Regions from separate parts of the Saccharomonospora cyanea NA-134 genome, predicted to be linked through region 2. Evidence: predicted binding sites of a transcription regulator. Region 2 holds the regulator's gene; the other holds the start of a gene.
What was found. Region 2 encodes LexA, which represses DNA repair genes until DNA is damaged. Its sites were predicted from a motif close to CGAACACGTGTTCG; they were not measured.
Positions count from the first base shown of each region.

Region 1: the regulator LexA is predicted to act here: its motif matches at 6,013-6,026, upstream of SACCYDRAFT_RS07505 (CoA transferase subunit A).

Region 1 covers NZ_CM001440.1:1,536,088-1,551,179, reverse strand. Annotated here, with positions in the region: gene SACCYDRAFT_RS07535 (vWA domain-containing protein) at 1-705, opposite strand, end outside; gene SACCYDRAFT_RS07530 (AAA family ATPase) at 763-1,674, opposite strand; gene SACCYDRAFT_RS07525 (nucleotidyltransferase family protein) at 1,731-2,324, opposite strand; gene SACCYDRAFT_RS07520 (IclR family transcriptional regulator) at 2,321-3,115, opposite strand; gene SACCYDRAFT_RS07515 (thiolase family protein) at 3,205-4,380, opposite strand; gene SACCYDRAFT_RS07510 (CoA-transferase subunit beta) at 4,402-5,130, opposite strand; gene SACCYDRAFT_RS07505 (CoA transferase subunit A) at 5,172-5,990, opposite strand; gene SACCYDRAFT_RS07500 (2-hydroxyacid dehydrogenase) at 6,124-7,089, shown strand; gene SACCYDRAFT_RS07495 (glycerate kinase) at 7,092-8,216, shown strand; gene SACCYDRAFT_RS07490 (zinc-dependent alcohol dehydrogenase) at 8,194-9,378, opposite strand; gene SACCYDRAFT_RS07485 (hypothetical protein) at 9,483-9,776, opposite strand; gene SACCYDRAFT_RS07480 (UdgX family uracil-DNA binding protein) at 9,883-10,518, opposite strand; gene SACCYDRAFT_RS07475 (hypothetical protein) at 10,552-11,010, opposite strand; gene SACCYDRAFT_RS07470 (hypothetical protein) at 11,007-11,474, opposite strand; gene SACCYDRAFT_RS07465 (STAS domain-containing protein) at 11,719-12,141, shown strand; gene SACCYDRAFT_RS07460 (YidH family protein) at 12,194-12,538, shown strand; gene SACCYDRAFT_RS07455 (DUF202 domain-containing protein) at 12,535-12,843, shown strand; gene shbA (RNA polymerase sigma factor ShbA) at 13,044-13,655, shown strand; gene SACCYDRAFT_RS07445 (TIGR03557 family F420-dependent LLM class oxidoreductase) at 13,679-14,662, opposite strand; gene SACCYDRAFT_RS07440 (WhiB family transcriptional regulator) at 14,703-14,999, opposite strand; gene SACCYDRAFT_RS07435 (hypothetical protein) at 15,075-15,092, opposite strand, start outside.
Region 2 covers NZ_CM001440.1:3,827,929-3,843,020, reverse strand. Annotated here, with positions in the region: gene SACCYDRAFT_RS17790 (DUF349 domain-containing protein) at 1-1,014, opposite strand, end outside; gene SACCYDRAFT_RS17785 (class III extradiol ring-cleavage dioxygenase family protein) at 1,188-1,892, shown strand; gene miaA (tRNA (adenosine(37)-N6)-dimethylallyltransferase MiaA) at 1,889-2,791, shown strand; gene dapF (diaminopimelate epimerase) at 2,801-3,637, shown strand; gene SACCYDRAFT_RS17770 (MFS transporter) at 3,570-4,877, opposite strand; gene SACCYDRAFT_RS17765 (ArsR/SmtB family transcription factor) at 4,941-5,441, shown strand; gene SACCYDRAFT_RS17760 (hypothetical protein) at 5,668-5,886, opposite strand; gene hflX (GTPase HflX) at 6,185-7,633, shown strand; gene SACCYDRAFT_RS17750 (hypothetical protein) at 7,649-8,680, shown strand; gene lexA (transcriptional repressor LexA) at 8,798-9,517, opposite strand; gene SACCYDRAFT_RS26425 (hypothetical protein) at 9,891-10,061, shown strand; gene nrdR (transcriptional regulator NrdR) at 10,378-10,857, shown strand; gene SACCYDRAFT_RS17730 (vitamin B12-dependent ribonucleotide reductase) at 10,912-13,782, shown strand; gene SACCYDRAFT_RS17725 (MFS transporter) at 13,971-15,092, shown strand, end outside.

The sequences.
Region 1 (15,092 bases), 2.3 Mb from region 2:
GACGTGGGTGAAGCGCAGCAGGGCGTCCGCGTACGGCTTCATCGACCCCGACACGTCCACGAGCAGCACCGTCCTGCGGGGCCGGGTGCGCCGTCGGGAGTGGACGAGGCGCCCGGGTTCCCCGCCGTCGGCGAGCATCGCCCGCAGCGTGCGGCTCGCGTCGAGGCGACCTCGCCGCGCGGTCCGGTACCGCGGCGAGGAGCGGCGCGCGGGCACGGGGCGCAGCGTGTCCAGCAGTTCGCGCAGGTGGCGCCGTTCGGCCTTGGTGAGCTCGGCCAGGTCGCGGTGCCGCAGGACCTCGGCGTCACTGGCGGCCACGCTCAGCCGCTCGTCCGTTCCCGAGCCCTCACCGGCACCCGCCGGTTGCGTCACGAGAGCCGCGATCCGGGGCTGCGTGGGCACCGGCAGGGCGTTGCGCTGCCGCACGGGAGGTTCGTCGCGGAACCACGCGGCGAACGCCTCGTCGTAGCGCGGCAGGTCGTCGGGCTCCGAACACAGGGCGAGCCTGCCCGCCCAGTAGAGCTGTCGCGGGTCGGCGACGTCCACACGCTCCACCGCGTCGAGGTAGGCCTGCACCCGGTGCGCGTCGCAGCGCACCCCGGCCTCCCGCAACGCCGCCGCGAAACCGACCAGACCGGTCAGTGGGTCGGCCCCTGGGTCGAGGCCTGGGTCGAGCCCTGACTCGTGCGGAGCCCGCGTGTTCATGTCTCCATTGTCGCCCTCCGGGAAGGGAAGATCCATGCTCACGGCGCCGAAAGCCCGTCAGCCCAGGAGCGAGTCGAGCGCTGCCCGGACCCGGTCCAGGTCCTCGCTGTACTTCAGCACGGCTCCGAGCGTGGTGGCGGCGGAGGCGGCGTCGAGTTCGTCCCTGCCCAGAGCCGTCAGCGCCTGCGCCCAGTCGATCGCCTCGGCCACGCCCGGCGGTTTGAGCAGCTCCATCGCACGCAGGCGCTGCACCGCCTCGGCGATCTGCCGGGAGAGCCGCTCACCGAGGCCGGGCACCCGGCGGCGCAGGATCGCGATCTCGCGGTCGAGTCCGGGATGCTCCACCCAGTGGTAGAGGCAGCGGCGCTTGAGCGCGTCGTGGACCTCGCGGGTGCGGTTGGACGTGAGGACCACCAGCGGCGGGGTCTCGGCCCGTATCTGGCCGTACTCGGGAATCGTGACGGCGTTCTCGTCCAGCAGTTGCAGCAAGAACGCCTCGAACTCGTCGTCGGCACGGTCGATCTCGTCGACGAGGAGCACGCACGGCGCGGAGGTGAGCGCCCGCAACAACGGCCGCGCCAGGAGGAACCGTTCCGTGTAGAGGGACTGCTCTGCGCTGTCCGCGTCCAGCCGTCCGCCCTCGGCCGCCTCCAGCGCCCGCAGGTGCAGCAGCTGCCGGGGAAAGTCCCACTCGTACAGTGCCTGCCCCGCGTCGATGCCCTCGTGGCACTGCAAGCGGATCAACGGCAGGTCGAGCGACTCCGCCAGTGCGACCGCCAGCGAGGTCTTGCCCGTACCCGGTTCGCCCTCACAGAACAGTGGTCGCTGCATGCGCAGAGCCAGGAACGCTGCCGTGGCCACGCCCGCGTCGGCGAGGTATCCCGCGCGTTCGAGGATCTTGGCGAGTTCGTCGGGTGTCTCCGGCGACGTGCCCTCCGCGCCGGGTGCTCCGCTGCTGTCGGCTGTCACACGGCCGAGCCTACTGGCCTCGGCTCGCGACGGCGGCGCTCCGGCCCCCGCTCCGTTCAGCTCTGGTCGGGCGCGTCGCTTCCCGGCAGGTCGGCCGGCGAGTCGACGTCGGTGCCCTCGGACAGGTCACCGCACTCCACGAGCCGCAGGTCGGCTCGGCCCCGCAGCCACTCCCGCGCGCCCACGTCACCGCGCGTGACGTCGGCGATGTCGGCCCACCACCGGCGGCCGAGCAACACCGGGTGTCCCGGTACACCGTCGTACGCGGCGCGCGCCACGGCCTCCGGCGCGGCCATCGCCCGCAGGCGGGTGACGACGTCGGACCCGACGCCGGGAAGGTCCACCAGGTGCACCAGAACCGCGTCCGGCACCGGAGCGAGGTGGGCGAGCGTGCGCAGTCCCTCCCGCAGGGAGGCGCTCATGCCCTCCTCCCAGTCCGGCACGTTCACCGTCGTGACCCGGCCGGGCAGCAACGTGCGCACGTCGTCGGCCCGCGCGCCCAGCACGACGACGACGGGATCGCAGCCGCCCTCGGCCAGCACCCGCACGGCACGCGTCACCAGCGCCTCGCCGTCGACCTCGACGAGTGCCTTGGGCCTGCCGAACCGGCGTCCCGCCCCGGCGGCCAGCAACAGGCCCGCGGTCCTCATGACACCCGCGCCGAGGGAGCGACGGCCAGGTCGGCCTCGATGCGTTCGGCGGTCTCCCGCAACCGGGGGAGCAGCCGGGTCCGCGCCTCCTCCGGACTCGTACGGCTCGCGTGCGTCGAGATGTTCACGGCAGCCACCACCTTGCCGTCCTTGTCGTGGATGGGAGCGGCCACCGACCGCAACCCCTCCTCCAGTTCCTGGTCGACGAGCGCCCAGCCCTGTTCGCGCACCACGTCGAGCTCGGCTCGCAACGACGGGGCGGAGGTGATCGTGCGGTGGGTGAGCCGGTCGAACTCAGCCTCGTTCAGGTACGCGGAGAGGGCGTCCTCGTCGAGCCCGGCGAGCAGCACGTGTCCCATCGACGTGGCGTGGGCCGGGAACCGCGTGCCCACGTCGATGCTCACGGTCATGATCCGGGAGACGGCGACCCTGGCGACGTAGACGATGTCGGTGCCGTCGAGCACCGACACCGAGCACGACTCGTGCACGTCCGCCGACAGCCGTTCGAGGTGCGGCTGTACCACCTCGGGAAGGGAGAGGCTCGACAGGAACGCGTAGCCGAGTTCGAGCACCCTGGCGGTGAGCCCGAAGTACCGGCCGTCCGAACGGACGTAGCCGAGGTCGGCCAGGGTCAGCAGGAACCGGCGCGCGGCGGCCCTGGTCAGCCCGGTCGCCTTCGCCACGTCGCTGAGCGTGAGCTGCGGTGTCCCGGCACCGAACGCCTTGATCACGGCCAGCCCACGCTCCAGCGACTGCACGTGGTGTGCGGCCCGTCCGCTGCCTGACTCCATGCGTCCAACCTATCGCGGCGGGGCCCCCTCCGGAGCCCGCCCGTCTCGGAGAGTGAGCGTCGGCGTGGGCGTGCCCTCCTGCGTGCCGTTCACGCCTCCAGCACCACGGCGAGCCCCTGACCGACGCCGATACAGATGGCGGCCAGGCCCCAGCCGCCGCCCTTCCTGCGCAGCTGGTGCGCCAGCGTGCCGAGGATACGTCCGCCCGACGCGCCGAGCGGGTGTCCGATCGCGATCGCGCCACCGTGGACGTTCACGATGCCGGGGTCGAGGTCGGGCCAGTCGGCCAGGCACGCGAGCGACTGCGCGGCGAACGCCTCGTTCAGCTCCACCGCGGTGAGGTCGCCCCAGCCGATGCCCGCGCGCTTGAGCGCGAGCTCGGCCGCCCTCACAGGCCCGATTCCGAACACGTCGGGGTCGACGCCGGCCGCCCCGCGTCCCGCGATCCTGGCCAGCGGGGTCGCGCCGATCCGGTCGGCTCCGGCACGGTCGGCGAGCAACACCGCCGAGGCACCGTCGGACAGCGGCGAGGCGTTGCCCGCCGTCACCGTGCCGTCGGCGCGGAACACCGCCTTGAGCTTCGCGAGTTTCTCGGGCGACGTGTCGGGCCGGACGCCCTCGTCGCGGCGCAGCTCCGTGCCCTCCACCGGCACGACGTGGTCGTCGTAGAAGCCCTCTTCCCACGCCTTCGCGGCGGCGCGGTGACTGCGCAGCGCGAACTCGTCCTGCTGCTCGCGACCGATGCCGTACCGCTGCGCGAGCAGTTCGGTGCTCTCCCCGAGCGAGACCGTCCACTTCCCGGGCATCCGCGGGTTGACCATGCGCCAGCCCAGGGCGGTGGAGTACAGCGTCTCGTTGCCGTTCGGGAACGCCTTCCCGGGCTTGGGCAGCACCCACGGCGCGCGGCTCATCGACTCCACACCGCCCGCGACCGCCACCGACGCCTCCCCGACCGCGATCTGCCTGCTCGCCTGGATCGCGGCGTCGAGGCCGGAACCGCACAGGCGGTTCACCGTGCTGCCGGGCACGCTCGTGGGCCAGCCCGCGAGCAGGGTGGCCATGCGGGCGACGTTGCGGTTGTCCTCCCCGGCGCCGTTCGCGTCACCGAGCACGACCTCGTCGACGAGTTCCGGGTCGAGGTCCTGGCGTTCGCCCAGCGCCCGCAGCACGTGCGCGGCGAGGTCGTCGGGGCGCACGCCGGACAGCGCGCCGCCGTACCGCCCGAACGGCGTCCGAACCGCGTCGAGTACGAACACGTCAGTCATGGTGTGCCTCCTGCGTCCTGGTCACGATGCCGCCTGCAACTCGCGCAGCACGGTCAGCTCCCGGTCCGTCGGCGGTTCCGTCGTCGACAACTCGGGCGAGACCCGAAGGTCCCAGCCCGTCGCCTCCCGTACCCGTTCGACGTCCACGCCGGGATGCACCTGGGTCAGCACGAGTTCGCGGGTCTCCGGGTCGGGCCGCAGAACACCGAGGTCGGTGATCACGAGCGTCGGTCCGGCACCGCGGAGCCCCAGCTTCTCCCGATCCCCCGGACCGCGGCCGTGCCCGACCGAGGTGACGAAGTCGACCCGGTCGACGAAGGTGCGCCTGCTCTGGCGCACCACCACGAAGACCTCACCGCACGAGCCCGCGATCTCCGGTGCGCCGCCCGCGCCCGGCAACCGTACCTTGGGGGCCGCGTAGTCGTCGCCGATCACGGTGGTGTTGATGTTTCCGAAGCGGTCGAGCTGCGCCGCGCCGAGGAAGCCGACGTCGATGCGGCCCGGCTGGAGCCAGTAGTTGAACACCTCCGGCACGCTGACCACCGCGTCGGCGGTCTCGGCGAGGATGCCGTCACCGATGGAGGCGGGCAGCCGGCCGGGCTTGGCCCCGAGCGCCCCGGACTCGTAGATCAGCACGAGGTCGGGCGCGTGGGTCCGCCGCGCGACGTTGGCCGCCGTGGAGGGCAGTCCGATGCCGACGAAACAGCGGGTGTCGCCGGTGAGCGCCCTGGCCGCCGCGATCGACATCATCTCGTCGGCGGTGTACCCGGAAGCCGCCTGTTTCGAGGAGTTCACGCCTTCACCTCCGCACCGGACCTCGTTTCCCGCACCCACTCCTGGAACGCCTCGCGATCCCGGCTGACGGCGTCCCACCGACGGTAGTAGTCGTTGTCCCGCTCGTAGTAGCCCTGCGCGTACGAAGGGTGCGCGCCGCGGGGGACCTCGGCGACGCGGGTGACGACCCAGGACGGCAGCATGACCTGGTCGGGCACCGGTTCGAGTTCGTCGACGACCTCCTCCACGGTGACCAGGCTGCGCCGGGCGGCGAGCACGGCTTCCTTCTGCACGCCGGCCAGCCCCCACAGCTGGACGTTCCCCCTCCGGTCGGCCCGCTGTGCGTGGATGATCGAGACGTCGGGGTTGAGCGCGGGCACGGCGGCGAGCCGCTCCCCGGTGAACGGGCACGTGATCTCGGCGATCGTGCCGGTGTGGTCCGGCAGATCGGTGCCCGCGTAGCCACGCAGTACCGCGAACGGCAGGCCGGAGGCACCGGCGACGTAGCGGTTGGCCATCCCGGCGTGGCTGTGCTCCTCGATCTCCAGCGGCACCGGCCACCCGTTCTGCACGGCGTCGCGGAAGCGGTGCAGCGAGCCGACCCCCGGGTTGCCACCCCACGAGAAGACCAGCTTGCGCGCGCACCCGGCGCCGATGAGCTGGTCGTACACGATGTCGGGCGTCATCCGCACCAGTTCCAGGTCACGCCGTCCCTGCCGAATGATCTCGTGGCCTGCGGCGTGCGGGATGAGATGGGTGAACCCTTCCAGCGCCACCGTGTCACCGTCCCGAACCAGCTCGGCCACGGCGTCGGCCAGAGAAACGATCTCCGCCACGTCATCACCCTCGTTCGCATTACGCACAACTGTTCTCAATGTGAACATAGCAGCGTCGTCAAGACCGGGCGAGCCCGTTAAGGTGCACCCGGACCCTGTGGCCGACGAGTAGCAGCGAGAGGACGACCGCGACGTGAGACCCCGGATCGTGGTGACCAGGAAGATCGCCGAGCCCGCGTTGGAACTGCTGCGCGAGACGGGAGAGGTGTGGGTTCCCGAACCCGACCGCGCGCTGCCCACGGAGGAGCTGCACGCCGCCGTCGCGGGTGCCGACGCGGTCGTGAGCGCGCTGCACGACCAGGTGGACGGAGCCTTCGCCGACGCGGCGGGCCCACAGTTGAAGGTGGTCTCCACGGTCGCCGTCGGATACGACAACATCGACGTTCCCGCGCTCCACGCCCGCGACGTCGTCGTCACCAACACCCCCGGCGTCCTCACGGACGCGACCGCCGACCTCGCTTTCGGCCTGCTGCTGTCGGTGACCCGCAGGCTCGGCGAGGCCGAACGGCTGCTACGGGCACGCACGCCGTGGATGTTCCACCCGAGGTTCATGCTCGGAACCGGGCTGCAGGGCAAGACACTCGGCATCGTCGGACTCGGCCAGATCGGCAGGGCCATGGCCCGGCGGGCGCTGGCCTTCGGCATGGACATCGTCTACACCGGACGCAGGCGCGCCGACCCGGGCGTCGAGAGGGAACTCGACGCCCGGTACGTCACGCTGGACGAGTTGCTGCGTACCTCCGACGTGGTCTCACTGCACTGCCCGCTCACCCCGCAGACCCGGCACCTGATCGACGCCGACGCGCTCGCCACGATGAAACCCACGGCGTTTTTGGTCAACACCACCCGCGGCCCCGTGGTGGACGAGGCCGCCCTCGCCGACGCGCTCAAGCGGGGCGCGATCGCGGGCGCGGCGCTCGACGTGTTCGAGAAGGAACCCGAGGTCCATCCCACGCTCCTGGAGCTGGACAACGTGGCCCTCGCACCGCACCTGGGGTCGGCCACCACGGAGACCCGCACGGCGATGGCCGTGCTCGCCGCGCGCAACGCCATCGCCGTGCTGCGCGGTGAGGAACCGCCGACCCCGGTGAGGAGCTAGCCGTGCGCGTGGTCGTCGCTCCAGACAAGTTCAAGGGCAGCCTCACCGCCGTCGAGGCGGCCGAGGCCATGGCGGCCGGGGTCCGCGACGTCGTCGACGCGCGCGTCGACCGTTGCCCCGTCGCCGACGGCGGTGAGGGAACCCTCGACGTCCTGCTCGCCGCGGGCGGGCGCAGGGTCGACGTCGAGGTCCCCGGACCACTGTCGGCGCCGGTCGCCGCGCACTACGTGGTGCTCGACGGCTGGGCCTACGTGGAGTCGGCCCGCGCCTGCGGGATCGAGTACGTCGAGCCCACCCCCAGAACGGCACTGCGCGCCCACACCCGCGGCGTCGGCGAACTCGTGCGGCACGCGGTCGAGCACGGCGCCCACGGCGTGGTGCTGACGGTGGGCGGCACGGCGAGCACCGACGGCGGCGCCGGCATGCTGCGCGCACTCGGCGGAGTCGTCCACGACGCGCGCGGCAACCCCGTGGAGCCGGGCGGGGGCGCGCTGGCCTCGGTGGCGACCGTGGACCTCACCGCGGTACGGCGGCTCCTCGACGGCGTCGAACTCAGGGTGGCGACCGACGTCACCAATCCTCTCCTGGGCCCCCACGGCGCGGCGGCGGTGTTCGGCCCTCAGAAGGGCGCGGGGGTTCAGGAGGTGCGACAGCTCGAAGCCGGCCTGCGCGTCTGGTCGCACGCGCTCACCCAGGCGGGCGCCTCCGACGTGGCCGACACCCCCGGCGCGGGGGCGGGCGGCGGCGTCGCCGGATCCGCCATCGCGCTGGGCGCCGAGGTCGAGTCGGGCTTCGAGCTGGTCTCCACCGTCATCGGCGTCGACGAGGCCGTCCGGGGAGCCGACCTGGTCATCACCGGCGAGGGCTCTCTGGACGCCCAGAGCCTCGCCGGAAAGGCCCCGGCCGGGGTCGCCGACCTCGCGCGCCGGGCGGGGGTGCCGGTGGCCGCCGTCGCGGGCCGGATCGCGCTGGCTCCGAACGAACTCGCCGGTGCGGGCATCACGGCATGGCGTGCCCTCGTGGACGAGGCCGAGTCGGTCGAGGACGCCCTGCGGCGCGCGGCGGAACTCCTACGCGGCGCGACGGCGGCCGTCGTCCGGGAGTTCAGGGCTGGAGCACGATCTTGACGGCGCCGTCGCGCTTCTTCTGGAACATGTCGTAGGCCTCCGGTGCCTCCGACAGCGGAAGGTGGTGGGTGGCGAGGTCCTCGACGCCGAGCGGGTCGCCGTCACCGGTGATCAAAGGCATGACGTCGTCGATCCAGGCATGCACGTTCGCCTGTCCCATGCGGAGCTGGACCTGCTTGTCGAACAACGTCATCATCGGCATCGGATCGAGCATGCCACCGTACACACCGGACAGTGAGATCGTGCCGCCGCGGCGAACGGCGTCGATGGCCACGTAGAGCGCAGCCAGCCGGTCGATCCCCACCTTCTCGACGGCCTTGGCCGCCAGCGGCCCCGGCAACAGCGTCGCCAGCTGCTGGGCCAGTCCCGTCACCGGAGCGCCGTGGGCCTCCATGCCCACCGCGTCGACCACCGAGTCCGCGCCCCGGCCGTCGGTGCGGTCGCGGACCGCGTCGGCCACGTGCTTGTACTGGCGCAGGTCGATCGTGTCGATGCCGTGGCTACGGGCCAGTTCGAGTCGCTCGTCCACGAGATCGACCCCGATCACCCTGCTCGCACCGCGATGAAGGGCGATCCGCGCGCACATCTGCCCGATCGGCCCGAGCCCCAGAACCAAAACCGATCCGCCGGGCGGGACGTTCGCGTACTCCACGGCCTGCCAGGAGGTGGGCACCACGTCGGACAGGTAGAGAAACCGGTCGTCGGGCGGCCCCTCCGGCACCTTGATCGGCCCGAAGTTCGCGAACGGCACCCGCAACCGCTCGGCCTGCCCGCCGGGCACCTGCCCGTAGAGCTTGGTGTAGCCGAACAGCGCCGCACCCTTGCCGTGTTCGGTGACCTGCGTCGTCTCACACTGCGAGTACAGCTTCTGATCACAGTAGTAGCAGTGTCCACAGGAGATGTTGAAGGGCACGACCACCCGGTCGCCCGGCTTGAGGTTCTCCACCTCGCTGCCGACCTCCTCGACGATGCCCATCGGCTCGTGACCGAGGATGTCGCCGGGGTCGATGAAGGCGCCGAGCACCTCGTACAGATGCAGGTCCGAACCACAGATGCCCGTCGACGTCACCCTGATCACCGCGTCGGTGGGCTTCTCGATCCTGGGGTCGGGTACCTCGTCCACCCGAACGTTGCGCTTTCCCTGCCAGGTCACGGCCTTCATGGCGCCTCTCTCCCTCGCCCGCCGGCCTGGCGGGTCATCGGTGGTCGCCTTCTTCCGGTGTCGTCGAAAGGCGGCGTACCACCGATGACCGACGGCCAAACGGATCAACCCGCCTGCGGCATCACGGCGAAGTTGAGTTGACCTTCCTCGTCCTGCTGGATGTCGAGGACCTTGTCGTCGAGGAACGTCGCCGCCTGGGGTTCGAGGAAGACCCTGGCGCCGCTTTCCGTGCCGAGGACCTGGTCACCCGCTTCGGGTGCCTGGGCGATCGACAGCGCAAGCTGTGCGCCTTCCTCCGTCTCCTCCCGCAGCGCGAACCGCAGACCCGCGGAATCCTGACCGTCCTGTGCGGTCAGAACGCTGATCGCCTCGGCGGCAGCGTCGGTCATGGCGAGCATGTCGGTGTTTCCCTTCGTTCGCGTACGGCTGCCACCCCCACCGTAAGGGCATCCGGCCCGGTGCGCCGCCCGCGCGCCGGACGCCGCGGGCGGAAGGCCCTGACACTCACAGTGCCTCCGCCGCCGTGACGAGGTCGGCGACGAGGCCGGCGTACGCGCGTTCGCGGTCGGAGTCCCTGGCCCGGAGCACGGCCGACGGGTGCACGGTCGCGACGGCGAGCGGTGGATCGGCCACCCCCGGCAGTTCCAGCAACTCCCCACGCCGGGAGCTGACCCGGAAGTCCGGGCCGAACAGCGACTGTGCCGCCGTGGCGCCCAGTGCGACCACCAGTTCGGGCCGGACGGTGTCCAGTTCGGCCAGCAACCACGGCTTGCACGCCACGATCTGCGACCGCGACGGTTTCTTGTGAATGCGCCTGCCGCTCTTCTCGTCGCGGGTGAAACGGAAGTGCTTGACGGCGTTGGTCACGTACACGGTGTTCCGGTCGATACCCGCCTCCACGAGCGCACGGTCGAGCAACCCGCCCGCGGGACCGACGAACGGCGCGCCCTCGCGGTCCTCCCGATCGCCGGGCACCTCCCCCACCATGACGATCCGGGCGCGTTCCGGTCCCTCACCGAACACCGTCCGCGTCGCGTCGGCGTAGAGGTCGCAGCCCCGGCAGACCGCCGACGCCTCGCGCAGCGCCGTCAGGTCCCTCTCCCGCGGCAGGTAGTTCTGCGCCCCCTCGTAACGGACCACGCGGGACCCCCTCGCCCTGGTCGTTCGTCGCTGTCAGTCCGGGTCGGTGGCACGCCCGGCGGACGTGTCGTCGAGCACACTGACCCACAACAGGGCGTGCCACAACGCGTCGAGCCGGGCGAGCGGATCCGGGTCCGCGCTCACCAGCGAGAGCTGGAACCGCGCGTCGTCGGTCTCGTCGTTGAGCTGGGCGAGCACGGCACGCAACACCGCGCGAAGGGCCGGGTCGACCTCGTCGATGTCGACGTCGTTGTCGGCCGCGTCCACCAGGTCGGCGGTGTAGGTCCCCCCGGGTTCCCGGTCGTCCGCGTTCCTCCGCAACGCCCGCACCACCGAGGCGACGAGTTCCGCGAGCACGGGCTCGAACAGGCGGTCACCGTGCGGGCCGACGACCCGCGTGAGCAGTCCGGCGAGCGCTTCCACGTCGTCGCGCCGGGCGATCTCCACGAGCTGTTCGGTGAGCCCGCGCACGTCCGCGCCCGCCGAGCTCATCGGCCGGCCTCCGGGTCCTCGGGGGTGCGGGCATCGGCCACCGGGCCGTCCGCCTGGTTGGCGTTCTGCGCCGGCCCGACACCCTTCGCGTCGGGATGGACGAGATCCTCGTCCGGCGGTACGGGTTCGACGTCCTCCGTGACGTCGTCCACCGTCTCGTCCAGCTCGCCGGCGGGAGTCGCGGCGACGGGACGTTCCGGAACGTCGGCCGCCTGGACGTCGGGTCGCTCCTGCCGCACGCGTTCTTCCAGAGGTTCGCCCTGCCGCTGCTCGAACGGGGTCATGCCGTAGCGATCGGCCTCGCTCCAGTGTTCCGGCGGATCCATGCCCTCCTCGAGCGGATCGAGCCGCATCCGGTCCTCGTCCAGGTCCTCGGCGCTGTTCAGTGCGGCCGGATCGGTCTCGACACTGTCCGGCATCCCGGTGTCCTGTGGAGGAGTCACTGGTTCGCTGCCGTCACTCATGGGCACCCTCCTTGTTCGCGAAGTCCCGGCGTACCCACTCGACGTCCACATCAAACGCCGTGCGAAGTCCGTGTGAGTAGAACCGGGAAAAGGTTGCGGCGCGCATGGCGGGCTTCCTACGGTAGGAAGAGCGGTTGACACGTGGCAGCCGCGAACCACGGCAGGACTTCATCTCCACGCGTTCATCGCGAGGGATCCGATGTCCGCCGGTGTGCCCTGTCCGAACCGCTACGGAGGGACAACAGTGCGTAGCACCGACCCGAACATCCTGACCTCCCAGTCGACGCCCGCCGCAGAGCCGCGGTCGCTGGACAGCCACGGCATGCGCATCGACGCCGAACGACGGTCGGGAGACGTGGTGGTGGCGCACGTCTCCGGCGAGGTGGACCTGCTGTCGGCACCCGAGTTGCGGCAGTGGGTGGAGCAGAGCACGACCGCCGCGAGTGGGCTCGTGCTCGATTTCGACGGTGTCGGTTTCCTCGGCTCGGCCGGACTGTCCGTGTTGGCCGAGCTGGCGGAGAAGGCCGCGCACGACAAGCTCACGTGGGCGGTCGTGGCCACCAAGCGCGTGGTCCTGCGTCCCCTCGAGGCCACGGGACTCGTGGCGCAGATGCCGGTGTACTCGAGCGTCGACGACGCCGTGAAGGCCGTCACCGACGGCGAGTGACCGCCGGTCCCTGTTCCGCGTGTCGGCACGTGGCTCCGCTCACCGTGACGACGTGACCGACCACCGCGACGAAACCGACCCGGACTACCGGTTCACCCTCGCCAACGAACGCACCTTCCTCGCGTGGATCCGCACGTCACTGGGTCTTGTCGCCGGTGGCGTAGCGGTGCACCAGTTGGTGCCCGGTCTGGCCACCGAGACCATGCGCACGCTGCTCGCAGCGTTGTGCATCGGCCTGGCCACACTGCTCGCCGCCCTCGCCTACCCACGCTGGTGGCGCATCCAGCGCGCCATGCGCCGCGGTGAACCGCTGCCCCGGAGCCCGCTGCTACCCGTCGTTTCGGCCGTCGTGCTCGTCATCACCGTGGTGGCGGCCGTTCTCGTGGTGACGGGATGAGCGACGACCCCGCGCGGGGGTTGCCGTCCGAGCGCACGGGACTGGCCTGGCAACGCAGCGCACTCGGTGCCGGTGCGGTGTCGTTGCTGCTGCTGTACCACACCGTGCACACGGGCTGGAGTGCGCTGACAGCCGCCGCCGCGTGTACTGCCCTCGCCGCCGTGGTGCTCGCGCTCGCGGGCGCGAGGCGAGACCGTGATCTCCGCCGCGCCACCCCGACCGCGCCGCCGAGGACTGCCCTCGCCGCCGTGGCGTTCCTCGTGACGACCGCGACCGTGCTCACGTTGACGGCACTGCCGTGGTGACGCGCGACGCGTGCTCTGTGGATCGGTCGGCGCATCCCCTGGTTCGCCGCCATGTCAGCGCCTAGCATGTGCTGCACGGTCGCGACCACGACACCGGTTGCCGTCGCACCGGTTTTTCCGTCGCGACCGGATGTCTCGTTCGCATCCGCGCCGCCGCTGCCGGACCGACGGCGATCTCTCGTTCGCCCGTGGAGCCGACAATGGACAGTGCTGCCTCCGGTGGTCCGCCCCTGCCCGACCCCGCGTTGACCGCGGCGCAGATCGACCCCGTGGTCCACGACGCCGTCGAGGGCGACGCCCTGGCCGTTCACACATTGACCCGCATGATCGCCCCGGTCGTGACGCAGTACTGTCGCGCCAGGCTGGGCAGGCGCGACTTCGGCTACATCTGCGCGGACGATGTCGCACAGGACATCTGCGTCGCCGTGTTGCAGGCGCTGCCGCACTACCACGACCGCGGCGGATCGTTCCTGTTCGTCGTGAGGGCGATCGCCTCGAACAAGGTGGCCGACGCGTTCCGCCTCCTCGCACGTGAGCGCAGCCGTCCCACGCCCGACCTCCCCGAACGTTCGGACGACGGCAGGGACGATCCGGAGCCGAGGTCGATCAACGCCGAACTCGGTCGCGAGTTGGGCCGGCTGCTGCGCCGGTTGCCGAGCCGGCAGCGCGACATACTCGTGCTCCGGGTCGTCGTCGGCCTTTCCGCACGTGAAACCGGGGAAGCGCTGGGCCTGTCACCAGCCAACGTGCGTACGTCCCAGCACCGGGCGCTGTCCCGGTTGCGCACGCTGGCCGCGGCGGCACCCCTCTGAGCCCACGGCCTCCCGGAGACCTCTCAGTGCGGGGCCGCGTCGCGCAGCGCGGGCAGCAGCTCCCGTTCGGCCGCGTCGAGGAACGACTCCTGATGGTCACCACCGATCTGGACGAGCGCCAGGTCGGTGAAACCCGCGTCGAAGAACGGCTTGGCCGCGTCGACGACTCGCTCGACGTCGGCGCCGCACGGGATCGAGGCCGCGACGTCGGCGGGCGTCACGAACTGCGTGGCGGCCGCGAACGCCTGCGTTCCGGGGAGCTCGGCGTTGACCTTCCAACCGCCCGCGAACCACCGGAACTGCTCGTGCGCGCGGGCCGCCGCGGCATCCGGGTCGGTGTCCCAGCACACCGGAATCTGACCGATCTTGCGGGACGCCTCGGCGTTCGCCGCGGTACGCACCTCGTCCCACAGGGAGCACAACCGCGCCTCCGGTTGCACGGCGATCAACGCGTCGGCCAGCGGGGCGAACCGCCGTACCGACTGATCACCCGACACCGCGACACCGACGGGTGGGCGCACCTCCGGCAGGTCCCACAGTTTCGCCGAGTCGACCCGGTAGTGCTCACCGGCGAAGTTGGTGTACCCGCCGTCGAACAACCCGTTGATGATCTGCAACGCCTCGGCCAGCATGTCGTGGCGCACGTTCACCGGTGGCCATCCCCGACCCACGACGTGCTCGTTGAGGCTTTCCCCCGCACCCAGACCGAGGAGAAAACGCCCCTCGGCCAGCAGTTGCACAGTGGCGGCCTTCTGCGCCACCACCGCGGGGTGGTACCGCATGATGGGGGCGGTCACGTAGGTCATGAGCTCCATGCGCTCGGTGGCCTGCGCGACCGCTCCGAGCACACTCCAGGCGTACGGGGCGTGTCCCTGCGAGTCGAGCCACGGTGAGTAGTGGTCGCTCATGGCCGCGAAGTCGAAACCCACCTCTTCGGCGCGGACCGCGTGCCCCACGAGAGCACGTGGTCCAGCCTGTTCGGTGAGCAACGTGTAGCCCAGCCGCACCGTTTCGGTCTCCTTCCGACGGCGAACGAGGGTTCTTGCGTCAGGCCGTCGGCTGGAGCTTCTTGCGCCGGGCGATCGCCTCGCGACGTTCGGTCTCGTCAAGCCCGCCCCAGACCCCGAACGGCTCCTGCACCGTCAGCGCGTGGTGCCTGCACTGCACGATCACAGGACACGTGCGGCAGATCTCCTTGGCCCTCGCGACCCGGTCGGCGCGCGCGAAGCCGCGTTCTCCGTCAGGATGGAAGAACACGGAGCTGTCGAGATTCCGGCAATTGCCGTGTCGCTGCCACTCCCAGACCTCGGCGACCGGAGTGGGCAGGCGAGACGTGTCGGCCATCGGTGGTGTCACCTCCGTGCTTGTACGAACCGCGTCAGTGGGGGCCGTTTACCCCGGTTGCGAGAAGCTCACACCTCAGGTACCCGGATGGAA
Region 2 (15,092 bases):
TGCCAGCAGTTCCTCCTTGCGTGCCGCGTTCTCCGCGAACTCCGCGTCGCGTTCCGAGAACGCCGCGGCCCGGCGGGAGAAGAACGCGTCCTGCGCAGCCCGGAACCGCTGCCACAGGGCGTCGTCGGCGTCCTTGGGCGCCCGGCCCGCGGCCTTCCACTCGGCCATGAGCTCCTTGTAGCGCCCCGCGGTCGGGCCCCAGTCGGTGGAGTCGGAAAGGCTTTCGGCCTCCTCGATCAGCTCTTCCTTGCGACGCTTCGCGGCGGCGCGCTGCTTGTCGAGTTCGGCGAAGTGGGAGCCCCGGCGCCTGCTGAACGACTCCCGGGCCTTGGAGAACCGCTTCCACAGCTCGTCGTCCGTCTTGCGGTCGACGCCCTTGATCGTCTTCCACTCCTCGAGGATGGCCTTGAGCCGGTCGCCCGCGGCCTTCCACTGGGTCGACGACGTGGCGATCTCCTCCGCCTCCTCCACGAGAGCCTGCTTGCGTGCCACCGCCTCGGCCCTCGCCTGCTCCCGTTCCCGGCGGCTGCGCTCGAGCGCCTTCTCCGCGTGTTCGACGACGTGGTCGAGCCGCGCGCGGAGAGCGTCGAGGTCGCCGACGACGGCCGCCTCGGCGAGACCGTCCCGCAGGTGCACGGCGCTGGACAGTGCCTGCTTCGGGTCGCCTGCCCCCGAGGCCAGCCTCGTCTCCAGCAGTTCCACCTCGGTCCGCAGGTCGTCGAACTTGCGGGCGTAGTGCATCAGCCCCTCGTCGGCCGAGCCGGCCTGCCACACGCCCACGGCACGTTCACCGTCGGCCGTGCGTACGTAGACGGTGCCATCGTCGGCGACACGTCCCCAGCGCGACGGGTGCGTCTCGGCGACCGGCACAGCGGGCGCCTGCGTGCCTCCGGAGGACTGGGGCACCTGGTGTGGCGTGGGGACGTCCGACGGCACCTCCGGGGTTTCGGGGGCGTTGCCGACGCCGCCGACGCCGGGGACGTCACTGCCGCGTGGGGTGTTCTGCTCGGCCATGGCCGGCTCCTTCTCGCTGTCCGGCCCGCGTGACTCGCGGGCGCCCCGCGGTGTGCGGGGCCGGGTGCTGCGTGTACGGGTCTGTAGGCCGCATTCAAACAGGTAATACCGCTGATGGGTACTCCATGCCTCGATAGATACCTCCCGGGACGCTGCCGGTAACCTCGGGACGCGTGATCTCGTGTGCCGTCGTGGTGCCCTCGCCGCCGCTGCTCGTGCCCGATCTCGTGCCCGGTCTGGTCGAGCGCAGCGCCGCCGTGCGGGACGCGACGGTGGCCGCCGCGCGGGCGCTGGCGCAGGTCAGCCGACGTTGGGTGGCCGTGGGCGTGGCGTCCGGGCGGCAGACCGTGGACGTCGACGCGTGCGGCAGCTTCCGTGGTTTCGGCGTGGACGTCCCGGTCTCGCTTTCCGGCTCCGGTCCCGCCACCGCACCGAGCCGGCTTCCCCTGCCCGCCCTGCTGGCGGGGTGGCTTCGGGAGCAGGCCGGTGCCGAGTCGGTGCGGGTGGAGCTGGTGGCCGAGGACACGGACGTCGCGGAGTGCGTGGCTCTCGGTGAGCGATTCGGTGGGGCGGACGAGGGTGGTCTGCTCGTACTCGGCGACGGGTCCACGCGCCACGACACGGCACCGCCCGGCTGGCCCGACGCCAGGGCGGAGGGGTTCGACACGGTGGTGCGCACGGCGCTGGCCGAGGCCGACTGCGAGGCACTGTTGTCGCTCGACCCGGCACTCGCGACCGAACTCCAGGCGGAGGGCCGGGCGGCATGGCAGGTCCTCGCGGGGTTCGCCCGGTCGTCCGGCGGCTGGCGCGGGGAACTGGTGTACTCGCAGGCTCCGTTCGGTGTGGCCTATCACGTCGCGAAGTGGATCCGGCGATGATCACCCCCGTCGCCGTCGTCGGGCCCACCGCCACCGGCAAGACCGCGCTCGGGGTCGAACTCGCGCTCGCACTGGGCGGTGAGGTCGTCAACGCCGACGCCATGCAGCTGTACCGCGGCATGGACATCGGTACGGCGAAGGCCACTCGACAGGAGCGCAAGGGTGTGCCCCACCACCTGCTCGACGTCCTCGACGTGACCGAGACCGCGTCGGTGGCCGCGTACCAGAAGCAGGCGCGCGCCACCATCGAGTCACTGCTCGCGGCGGGCCGGGTTCCGGTGATCGTCGGTGGGTCGGGCCTGTACGTCCAGGCGATCGTGGACGACCTGAGGTTCCCCGGAACGGATCCGGCCGTGCGGCGGAACCTGGAGGAGCAGGCGCGGGAGGAGGGGACGGCCGCGCTGCACCGCAGGCTCGCGATGCTCGACCCGAAGGCCGCCGTGACGATCCTGCCCAGCGACACGCGACGCGTCGTGCGCGCGCTGGAGGTCATCGCCCTCACCGGAGAGCCGTTCTCTGCGAACCTGCCCACCCCGGGGCCGCCGAGGTACGGGACCGTCCTGATCGGAATCGACCGGGAAGCGGACGAGCTCGACGAACGCGTGGAACTCCGGGTGGAGCACATGTTCGCCGCCGGGCTCGTGGACGAGGTGCGGCGGCTCGAACAGCGCGGGCTGCGGCGGGGGAGAACAGCGTCACGGGCCCTCGGGTACCGCCAGGTGCTCGACGCGCTCGCGGGCGACGGTGACCTCGACGCCGCCGCGCGGGACACGATCGTGGCCACGCGGCGGTTCGTGCGCAGGCAGCGGTCGTGGTTCCGGCGTGACGACCGCATCACCTGGCTGGACGGCGGGGCGGCGAACCTGGTCGACGCCGTGCTGGCCCACCTCGGCCAGTAGCCTTGGGGCATGGCTGGCATCGAGTTCCTCAAGGGACACGGCACACAGAACGACTTCGTGCTCCTGCCCGACCCCGACGCGTCGCTGGAGCTGACCCCGCAGCGGGTCGCGGCGTTGTGCGACCGGCAGCAGGGGCTCGGTGCCGACGGGGTGCTCAGGGTCGTGCGCTCGGCCGCGCTCGGCGTCGAGTCGAAGGGCGAGTGGTTCATGGACTACCGCAACGCCGACGGGTCCCTGGCCGAGATGTGCGGCAACGGCACCCGCGTGTTCGCTCGCTACCTCGTCGAGGCGGGGCTGGAGGCGGGGCCGGAGTTCGCCGTGGGCACCAGGGCGGGCGACCGGCCGGTGCGGGTGCGCAGCGACGCCTCCGGGGACCTCTCGGTGACCGTGCACATGGGACCGGCCACGGTGACGGGCACCTCGGTGGCCGTCGTGGACGGGAGGCAGGTCTCCGGGGTCGCCGTGGACGTGGGCAACCCGCACCTCGTGTCCGTGATCGACGACGACGTGAGCACGCTGGATCTGAGCCGGGCTCCGCGGTACGACACCGAGGTGTTCCCCGACGGGGTCAACCTGGAGTTCGTCAACGTCCTCGGCCCCGACGCGTTGCGGATGCGGGTTCACGAACGTGGTGTGGGGGAGACGCGGGCGTGCGGCACCGGCACGGTCGCGGCGGTCGCGGCGGCGCTGCACCTGCGCGGCGACGACACCGGAGAATCCACAGTGGATGTTCCCGGGGGCCGGGTGTCCGTGACCGTGGGCAAGGAGACCTCGACACTCACCGGGCCCGCGGTGTTCGTCGCGAAGGGCGAGCTCGACCCCGCGTGGTGGGACGCTCTCGGTTAGTTCCCGGGACGAGGTGCCGTGACGTGTCCTTCGCGCCTCGCAGTGGCAACAGCAGCGCCCACAGCGCGGAGCAGGCGAGCCCCGCCGAGGTCAGCCACACGGTGGTGCGGACTCCCAAAGTCTCGCCCAGCACGCCACCGAGCAGCCCGCCGATCGGCAGGACGCCCCACACGACGAACCGCACGCTCGCGTTCATCCGGCCCAGCAGGTGGTCGGGACACAGGGTCTGGCGGTAGCTGACCTGGGCCACGTTGTAGACGATGACCCCGTAGCCGACGGCCACGAACCCGACACCGGCCAGTGTCACGCGCCAGCCCGGTTCGGACAGCGGCACGAGCAGTTGCGCGGGCCAGGTCAGCAGCGGCACGAGCCAGACGGCGCGGACGAGTCCGATCCGGCGCAGGCACCAGCCCGCTGTGACCGCGCCGAGCACCCCGCCGAAGCCGTGGCAGGCGAGCGCCCACCCCACCTCACCCGGGGACAGCCGGAGGTCGCGGGTGAGGAACAGGACTTCCACGGCGGTGAACGCCCCACCCATCAGGTTGCCCGACGCGGTGCAGAGTGTGATCGCGCGCAGGGCCGGGCTCCCGAAGACGAACCGCAGACCCTCGGCCACCTGTGCCCGCAGTCGTACGGGGCCGTCGCGCTCCGGTGACGGTTCCTCGGCGCGGATCCGCCGGAGCAGCCACGCGGACGCCAGGTAGCTCCCACCGACGGTGACCAGCGCGTTCGCGGCGCCTGCGAGGTGGGTCAGCGTCCCCGCGAGCCCGGGGCCCGCCACGTTCGCGACCGACTGGCTGGCCTGCAGCTTCGCGTTGCCCTCGATGAGTTTCTCCCGCCCCACCAGGGAGGGCAGGTACGACTGGTAGGCGACGTCGAAGAACACCGTGGCGACGCCGACGAGTGTGGCCACGGCGACGAGGTGGGCCAGGGTGAGGACGCCGAGCCACCAGGCGACGGGGACCGTCAGCAGCAGGAGCCCCCGAAGGAGATCGGCCCACACCATGACGGGTCTTCGTCGCACTCGGTCGACCCACACGCCGGCGGGAAGGCCCAGCACGAGAAAGGCGGCGTTCTCGGCCGCCGTCAGCACACCCATCTCGAGTGGTGTGGCGGCGAGCGTCGTCACGGCGAGCACGGGCAGCACCGTGCGGCTCACGAAGGTTCCGAACTGGCTGGCGGTCTCGCCTGCCCAGAGCAGCCGGAAGTCACGGTGCCACCACAGCGTGTCCCCAGTCATGGCCGCCAGTGTCGCCCCAGTGATTGGAAACTGTCAATCAGTGTGGCGGCATATCGTGAGCCCGTGGTGACGAAGCGACGGAAGGCGACGGAGGCCGAGGTGCGGGCCCTCGCCTCGGGAGTACGCCTACGGATCATCCGGCTGACTCATGCGACAGCCCTGACCAACAAGGAGCTGGCACAGCGGCTCGGACGTGATCCGGCCACCACGTTGCACCACGTCCGCAAACTCGTGGACGCCGGATTCCTCAGACCGGAGCCGGCGAGGCGCGGCACCCGCGGCGCGAAGGAGATCCCGTACCGCTCGACGGGGCTGTCCTGGCGGCTCGACACCGGCCACGAACCCGATGTCGACGAAGCCCTGCTCGAGGCGTTCCTCGCGGAGGTCGCCGAGGCGGGAGTCCGCAACGTGGAGCAGTGGCGGCTGGTCGCCCAGGTGCCCTCGGAGCGGCGCGAGGAGTTCCGCCGTCGCCTGCAGGACCTGCTGGAGGAGTTCGCCGACGAACCGATCGACGCCGACGCCGACCGCACCGCCGTGTACGTGGCGTTGTATCCGGGCAGCTGACAGGTGAGCGCGGTCCTCTCTCCGGGCGCGCGTGTCGGACGTGAGCGCAGCGGGCAGGGCCGAGGGCAGCGCCCAGGTCGTGGCGGGCAGCTCGGGGACATCGGGCTCCGCGTGGCCGGCACCCCTGGGCGGTCGTCGGTCGTGCGGGCGTCGGAGCCGTCGGGTGGCGAGGGCGCCGATCAGACTGGCGGGCTGGCTCGGTTCGGTACCCGGACGGTGCTGGGAGTCAGCGGTGCTTGTCGTCGTCGACGGGGAAGTCGCTCTGCTGCACCGAGCCCGTGGAACTGGCCTTCTCCCGCCGGTCCGACACCGCCGCACGTCCGGGTTGGGCGGGCTGGTCGCCGTAGGAGGCGTTCTCGTTCTCCACCGGCGCGGTGCGCCCGGCCTCCTGTTCGGCGAGGTGCTCGACGTACTCCTGTTGAGGGTCGCGTCGCTTGTCGTCCATGCCCGGTAACTACCCGGACGGGTGCGGCGGTCAACCCGGCCTCCTCGCCGCGATGGAATACGTCCGCTGCTCGTCTGGTTGATTCCTGTGACAGCTCTCACCGATGAGCCGACCGGGCGGCTCGGCCGTGACCACTTCGTGAACCCGCTCGAAGTGAGATCTCTCCGGCGGCATCCGAGAGACGGAGCTGTCCCGGCGCTCGGCCTCGGACACGACCGCGCCGCCGTGTCCGTGACGCTGTATCCGAGCAGCTAATTGGCTCGTTCTTTCCCACGGACCGTGGGACGATAGGGAGACGATGACAGAACTGACACACAACGTCGTTCCCGACGACCAGCTCGCCGACGTCGAGCTGTCGCAGGGGGAACTGGAACTCTCCGACCGCGCGTCCCTGCGCAGGGTCGCGGGGCTGTCCACCGAACTCGCCGACATCACCGAGGTCGAATACCGGCAGCTGCGGCTGGAACGGGTCGTGCTCGTCGGCGTGTGGACCGAGGGAACGGCGGAACAGTCCGAGGAATCCCTCGCCGAACTCGCGCGCCTGGCCGAGACAGCGGGCTCCGAGGTGCTCGAAGGGGTCGTCCAGCGTCGCTCGCGGCCGGACCCCGCCACCTACATCGGGTCGGGCAAGGTGAGGGAACTCGCCGACATCGTCGTCTCGACCGGTGCCGACACGGTGATCTGCGACGGTGAGCTCTCACCCGGCCAGTTGCGGCAGCTCGAGGAGAAGCTGCGGGTGAAGGTCATCGACCGCACGGCGCTGATCCTCGACATCTTCGCCCAGCACGCACGTTCGCGTGAAGGCAAGGCGCAGGTCGAACTCGCGCAGTTGCAGTACCTCATCCCGCGACTGCGCGGTTGGGGTCAGTCGCTGTCGCGGCAGGCCGGTGGTCGTGCCGGTGGTGCCAACGGTGGTGTGGGTCTGCGTGGTCCCGGTGAGACGAAGCTGGAAACCGACCGCAGGCGCATCAACAAGCGCATCGCGAAGCTGCGCAAGGACATCGCCGCGATGGACACCATCCGGGCCACCAAGCGGGGACGCCGGGTGGCCAACGAGGTGCCCAGCGTCGCACTCGTCGGCTACACCAACGCGGGCAAGTCCAGCCTGCTCAACGCCATCACGGGTGCGGGCGTGCTCGTGGAGGACGCGCTGTTCGCCACGCTCGACCCCACCACGCGGCGGGCCGTGACGCACGACGGGCTCGAGTACACGCTCACCGACACCGTCGGATTCGTGCGGCACCTGCCCCACCAGTTGGTGGACGCGTTCCGTTCGACGCTCGACGAGGCGGCGGACGCCGACCTGCTGCTGCACGTGGTCGACGGTGCGGCACCCGCACCCGAGGACCAGGTCACCGCGGTGCGCGAGGTCCTCGGCGAGATCGCCGAGAAGCGGTCGGAGCCGCTGCCTCCGGAGCTGGTGGTCGTCAACAAGGCCGACGTCGCCGACGAGGTGACCCTCGCGCGGCTGCGTAACCTGCTGCCCGACGCCGTGATCGTCTCGGCACACAGCGAGCAGGGACTCGACACGTTGGTGTCCGAGATCGCCGCGCGCCTGCCCCGGCCGGAGACGTTCGTGGAGGTCCTCGTGCCCTACACGCACGGTGAGCTCGTCGCGCGAGCACACGCGGACGGCGAGGTGCTGGCCGAGGAGCACAGGCCCGAGGGAACGCTGCTGAAGGCGAAGGTGTATCCGGAGCTCGCGGCTGCTCTTTCGGACTACGTCACGAACGGCTCACGCGTGTGACGCTAACGTAGCGGAGTGAGACGACTCGGCCTGGTCGTGGTGACGGCGGCACTCGTGACAGTGACACTGTCCGCAGGCACGCCCGTCGGACAGGTCGAGGACGTCCCGGTGGCCGCGCCCGAGGTGGTGTGCTCGGTCGACGATCCTCGGCTCGAGGAGCTGTCCGGGCTCGCCGCCGACACCGACCACGTGTACGCCGTGAGTGACGGCGGCACACAGGTCGAGGTCGCCGTTCTGGACGACGCCTGCCGGGTGCGAGAGGTGCTGACGGCTCCGACGGATCCGTACGACGTCGAGGACCTCGCACTCGGCCCCGGCGGGACCCTGTGGCTCGGCGACACCGGGGACAACCGTGGCCGACGCGAGACGGCGGCCGTGCACGCCCTGTCGCGGGACGGCACCTCCGTGCTGTATCGCCTCACGTATCCGGACGGTCCCCAGGACGCCGAGGCGCTCGTGGTGGACCACGCGGGCACGCCGTACATCATCACGAAGAACGTCGTCGGTTCCGCCCGCGTCTACCGTCCGGCCGAGCCGCTCGTCAGTCCTGGGCCGACCCCGCTCGAAGAGGTCGGTACGGTGTCGTTGCGGCCGACCGGGACGCAGGGAGGTCCGCTCGGGGCCGTGGGCACCGTGCTCGTCACGGGAGCCGCGCTGTCGGCGGACGGTAGCGTGGTAGCCCTGCGCACGTACACGGACGCCTACCTCTACCCGGTGGTCGACGGGGACGTCGCGGCGGCGTTCACCCGTGACCCGGTACGCGTTCCCCTGCCCGGCGAAGCACAGGGTGAGGCCATCGCCTTCACCCCCGACGGCACGCTTCTGTCCGCCAGCGAGGGCCGTGGCGAGCCGCTGCGAGCCGTTCGGGACGCCGTTTCGCTGGTGGGCGCCCAACCTGACGGCAGGGCCGAACCGAAGGATCGCGCGGCGAGTGCACCGGAGGAGCCGGTCGACCGGGAATCCGGTCTCGGCCTGGCTCCTGCCCTCGCCGTCGCCGCGGTCCTCGCCGCTGTGCTCGTGGCCTGGGGCAGCCGCCGCCGTCGGTAGGGCGGCGCGTGCCTGACCGAACCGAGGGAAGGGTTGGAAACGGCGCACGGAACACCCGCCCGTCTTTCCTCGGTGAGGAGTACGCCGGTGTTCACGCCGTTATCGCCGGACTCCCCTTCACAGTCGCCGTAGGACCGCGACGACCTTTCCGAGAATCGTGGCGTCGTCACCGGAAATCGGTTCGTACGCCTCGTTGTGCGGCATCAGCCAGACGTGCCCGTCGTCCTTGCGCTTGAACGTTTTCACCGTGGCCTCACCATCGATCATCGCTGCCACGATGTCGCCGTTCTCGGCGGTGGGCTGTTGCCGCACCACGACCCAGTCGCCGTCGGTGATGGCCGCGCCGATCATCGAGTCGCCGGTGACGCTGAGCAGGAAGACCTCACCCTCGCCGACGATGTCCTTCGGCAGCGGGAAGACGTCCTCGATCGCTTCCTCGGCGAGTACCGGCCCGCCCGCGGCGATACGGCCCACCAGCGGGACGAGAGCGGGCTCGCGGACCGGGTCCTCGGTCTGTGAGCCCGACGACGCGGCCGACCGCTCGCGGCCGATCGTCAGCATTCCCACCGCGCGCGGGCGATTGGCGTCGCGCCGTAGGTAACCCTTGCGCTGGAGCGCCTTCAATTGGTGGGAAACAGATGAGGTGGACGTGAGTCCGACAGCCTCCCCGATTTCCCGGACACTCGGCGGGTATCCGTACTTGTCCACCCAGGTCCTGATCACCTCGAGGACTTTCCGTTGGCGCGGTGTCAGGCTTTCGTCCGGGTTCTCGACCGTGCGCGGAAGGTCGGGGACCTCGCCGCCGCTCACGTCGTTGCCCGTTGTCTTGCGTGCCACCGCGATTTGCCTCCCAGTCGTAAGCCCGACCTGATGTGGGGCTTTTCGTACATCCGGTTGCGACGCTAGTCCGCTTCGTCGGGGATTTCAAACGTTTGTTCGAGCAACACGCCTTGGGTGCTCGATCTTCGCGCGTCTTGGTGGTACATGTTCGCACGGGTGTTCGAGGCGGTATGCGCTCGCCCGCGTGGTGGGTCCACGGCGCGGGGTGGACGGTCGAGCGGAAGAGGTGGCCGGCATGGTCGTGGTGACGAAGCGCTCAGATGTGGTCCGGGTGGCTCCGGCCCGCCCGCCGGCCGCGGGCGGTGGACGCTGCGCGCGTCGCCCTCCGACGCGGTCTCCGGTTGCTCCGGGGTTGCGGCGTGGTGGGGGCATGCGCGGTGATCCCACGAGGAGGGGACGGCGTTGCGGTGGTGCCCACTGGCCGTGGCTCGCGGTGGTGGCGCTCGTGGTGGCGGCGGCGGTCGTGGGCCTCGGACTCGTCGCCACGGACCCGGCGGTCGTGGGGCCCGGCCCCGGCGCGGCCGTTCCGAGCGCACCGTAGGCTGTCCGGGCCGCGTTCGAGCGGCCGCGGGGTGGCTCGCCGGGCGCGTGTCGGGGCGCGGCATCCTAGGTCGGATCTCACTCCGGTGAGGGAGGGGGTCGCGGTTGCGGTGGACCGGGCCGCGTCTTATGGTCGACCCCTACATCTAGTAGTTACATCGCTGTAATTGGTCCACAAGTTGGGGTAGGATCGGTTCTACGTTCACTGTCGGTGGTGTCCGGTCGTGGCGTGGACGACACTCACGCGCGGTACGCCGTGGAGTGCGTTGTCGGTGGCGTTCCTGCTGTGCAGGGGATGTTTCGGGAGGTGTTCGACTGTGCGGTGTCCGTTCTGTCGGCACGCGGACTCCCGGGTCGTCGATTCCCGTGAGGTGGACGAGGGCCAGGCGATCCGACGGCGTCGGTCGTGCTCGGCCTGCGGCCGCCGGTTCACCACGTCGGAGACGATGGTGCTCGCCGTCGTCAAGCGGTCGGGAGTGACCGAGCAGTTCAGCCGGGACAAGGTGGTTCGGGGAGTGCGGCGGGCCTGTCAGGGCCGTCCTGTCGACGACGACGCTCTGAAACAGCTCGCTCAGAAGGTCGAGGACTCGATCAGGGCGGCTGGGGTCGCGGAGATTCCGAGCCACGAGGTGGGTCTCGCCATTCTGGGCCCACTCAGGGAACTCGACACCGTCGCGTACCTGAGGTTCGCGAGCGTCTACCGGTCCTTCTCGTCGATCGAGGACTTCGAAGCCGAGATCAAGAACCTGCGTGAGGCGATCGCCGAGTCCTCGGCCCAGCAGGACCACAGCGAGTGAGGACGCGGACGACGGGTCACGTCGCCGCCAGTTTCTAACGCGGGAGTGGGAGTCATGACAGAAACCGTGGGGGTCGGCGCGGAATCCTCGCCGAAGCCGAGCAAGAAGCGCGGCGGCTCGGGCTCGCGCAAGGGGCTGCGCATCCAACGCGTCTACACCACCGAGGGCGTGCACCCCTACGACGAGGTGCGGTGGGAGCGGCGCGACGTCGTCATGACCAACTGGCGTGACGGCACGGTGAACTTCGAGCAGCGCGGTGTGGAGTTCCCGGAGTTCTGGTCGGTCAACGCGACGAACATCGTCACCAGCAAGTACTTCCGCGGCGCGGTGGGCAGCCCCGAGCGCGAGAACAGCCTCAAGCAGCTCATCGACCGTGTCGTCAAGACCTACGTCAAGGCGGGCCTGGAGCACGGCTACTTCGCCGGTGCCGCCGACGCCGAGGTCTTCGAGCACGAGCTGACCTGGATGCTGCTCCACCAGGTGTTCAGCTTCAACTCGCCGGTGTGGTTCAACGTCGGTACGAGCTCGAAGCAGCAGGTCAGTGCGTGCTTCATCCTGTCGGTCGACGACAACATGGACTCGATCCTCAACTGGTACCGGGAAGAGGGTCTGATCTTCAAGGGCGGTTCGGGCGCGGGCCTGAACCTCTCCCGCATCCGCTCCTCGCGGGAGCTGCTGTCGTCCGGTGGCACGGCGTCGGGCCCGGTGTCGTTCATGCGCGGCGCGGACGCCTCCGCGGGCACCATCAAGTCGGGCGGCGCGACCCGTCGGGCGGCCAAGATGGTCGTGCTCGACGTGGACCACCCCGACGTCGAGGAGTTCATCGAGACCAAGGCGAAGGAAGAGCACAAGATCCGCGTGCTCCGTGATGCCGGTTTCGACATGGACCTCGGCGGCGCGGACATCTCGTCGGTGCAGTACCAGAACGCCAACAACTCGGTGCGCGTGTCCGACGAGTTCATGCAGGCTGTGGAGACCGGTGGCGCGTTCGGTCTCCGGTCACGGACCACCGGTGAGGTTCTCGAGCAGGTCGACGCCAAGGGCCTGTTCCGCAAGATGGCGCAGGCGGCCTGGGAGTGCGCCGACCCGGGGCTGCAGTACGACGACACCATCAACGACTGGCACACGTGCCCCGAGTCGGGACGTATCACCGCCTCGAACCCGTGCTCCGAGTACATGCACCTGGACAACTCCAGCTGCAACCTCGCCTCACTGAACCTGCTCAAGTTCCTGCGCGAGGACGGCACGTTCGACGCGGAGTTGTTCGTCAAGGCCGTCGAGCTGGTCATCACGGCGATGGACATCTCGATCTGCTTCGCCGACTTCCCCACCGAGCCGATCGCGGAGACCACGCGCAAGTTCCGCCAGCTCGGCATCGGGTACGCGAACCTCGGCGCGCTGCTGATGGCGACGGGCCACGCGTACGACTCCGAGGGTGGGCGCGCGCTCGCCGCGTCGATCACCTCGCTGATGACGGCGGTGTCGTACCGGCGGTCCGCGGAGCTCGCCGGTGTGGTGGGTCCGTACGAGGGTTACGCCCGTAACGCCGAACCGCACCAGCGCGTGATGCGCAAGCACGCGGCGGCCAACGAACTCGTCCGCACCTACCACCACAACGACGCGGCGGTGCGTGCGCTGGCGACGCGGGAGTGGGAGCGGGGCATCGAGATCGGTATGAACAGCGGCTGGCGCAACGCGCAGGCCAGCGTGCTCGCCCCCACCGGCACCATCGGCTTCATGATGGACTGCGACACCACCGGTATCGAGCCGGACTTCTCGCTGGTGAAGTTCAAGAAGCTGGTCGGCGGCGGGTCCATGCAGATCGTGAACAACGCAGTGCCGCGTGCCCTGCGCTCGCTGGGCTACCAGGAGGAGCAGGTCGAGGCGATCGTCGACTACATCGCCGAGCACGGCCACGTGGTCGACGCGCCGGGGCTGCGCCCGGAGCACTACGAGGTGTTCGACTGCGCCGTCGGTGAGCGTTCGATCGCGCCGATGGGTCACGTGCGGATGATGGCGGCCGTGCAGCCGTTCCTGTCCGGCGCGATCTCCAAGACGGTCAACATGCCCGAGTCGGCGACCGTGGAGGACGTCGAGGAGATCTACTTCCAGGGTTGGAAGCTCGGGCTGAAGGCGCTGGCGATCTACCGCGACAACTGCAAGGTGGGCCAGCCGCTGTCGACGGCCAAGAAGGACAAGGCCGAGCCGGAGGGCAAGGCCGAGGAGAACAAGGTCGTCGAGTACCGGCCGGTGCGCAAGCGCCTGCCGAAGAAGCGCCCGAGCCAGACGGTGTCCTTCACCGTGGGTGGGGCCGAGGGCTACCTGACGGCCGGTTCGTACCCGGACGACGGGCTCGGTGAGATCTTCGTCAAGCTCGGCAAGCAGGGTTCCACCCTGGCCGGTGTCATGGACGCGTTCTCCATGTCGATCTCCGTGGGGCTCCAGTACGGCATCCCGCTCGAGTTCTACGTCCAGAAGTTCCAGAACCTGCGCTTCGAGCCGGCGGGCATGACCGACGACCCGGACGTGCGGATGGCCACGAGCGTGCTGGACTACCTGTTCCGCAGGCTCGCGCTCGACTACCTGCCGTACGAGAAGCGTGCGCAGCTCGGCATCTTCACCGCCGACGAGCGGTCGGCACAGGTCGAGGCCGAGTACGGCGGCGGCAGCGCTGAGCCGGAGAACGTGGACCTGGACGCCCTGCGCAGCAGCGTCGAGGCCGGTGGTGAGCAGTCGAGTGCCGACGCTCCCGCGAAGGCGGGCGACCGTCCGGCCAGGGAGGCACAGACCACCACCGAACTGGTCGAGTTGCAGCTCGGCAAGGCGGCTGACGCGCCCCTGTGCATGACGTGCGGCACGAAGATGCGTCCCGCCGGATCGTGCTACGCGTGTGAGGGCTGCGGCGCCACCTCCGGCTGCAGCTGACGGATTCCGCGGACGGGGGAGTCGGCCCGGTGGGTCGGCTCCCCCGTCGTGTTCCGGCCGCGTGGGGAGCGGTGACGGCTCGGAAGATCGGCCGGAGGATCACCGGGTTACCCACAGTCGCCAGTGACGCCACAGGCACTGCGCTACCGTAGTTATGTACTGGACAATACAAAACTTCGGAGGACGCGGTGCCTCGTGCCGTCTACATCCTGTCGCTGGGGATCTTCACCATGGTCACCAGCGAGTTCGCCGTCGCGGGACTGCTGTCGCCCGTGGCCGCCGGACTGGGCGTGTCCGTTCCCCAGGCCGGGTACCTCATCACCGCCTTCGCCGCCGCGATGGCACTCGGAGGGCCCGTGCTGACCATGGTTCTGAGCCGGCGGGCGCCGAAACCCGCGCTCCTGGCCCTGTTCGCCACGTTCGGGATCGGCAACGTCCTCGCCGCCGTCGCCCCGAACTACGCGGTGATGTTCGTGGCACGGGTGATCACCGGCATGGCCGCCCAGGCGTTCTTCGGGCTCGCCGTCTCGCTCGCGGCACAACTCACGCGCCCGGAGGTCCGTGGTCGAGCCGTCGCGGTCGTCATGAACGGGCTCATGCTCGGCACGTTGCTGGGACTGCCGATGTCCACGGTGGTCGGTGAGAACTTCGGCTGGCGGGCCGCGTTCTGGGCGGTCACGGGACTCGCGGCCCTCGCAGCCGTCGTCACGGTGGCGGGTTTTCCCGGACTCGCTCCGTCCGAAGCGGACCGACTCGGCTCCCAGTTCGGTGTCTTCCGCTCCCGCAGGCTGTTCCTGGCGCTGTGCACCAGCACCCTCGTCATCGGCGCGACCTTCGCCGCCTTCAGCTACTTCGAGCCGATCCTCACGAAGGTCAGCGGAGTCGACAGCTCCACCGTGCCGATCCTGCTCGTCGGCTACGGCGCGGCCACCGTGCTCGGCAACACCGTCGTCGGGCGCCTCGCCGATCGCTACCACGCGGTGGTGCTGCTCTGCGGCCTCGCGCTGAACGCCACGTTCCTCACGGCCTTCGCGGCCTTCGCAGGAAACACCCTCCCCGCGGTGGCGGCGATGATGGGGATCGGCCTGGTCGGCGTCACGATGAACCCGGCGATGGTGGTGCGCGTGCACCGTGAGGGCAACGCGAGCCCCTTGGTGAACACCGTGCACGGATCGTTCATCACGCTCGGAGTGATGATCGGGTCGTTCGTGGGCGGACTCGCGATCGACGCGCTCGGGCTGAGGGGCCCGCTGTGGCTGGGTGCGGTCCTCGCGGTGATCGGCATCGGCACCGTGGTGCCCGAACTCGTT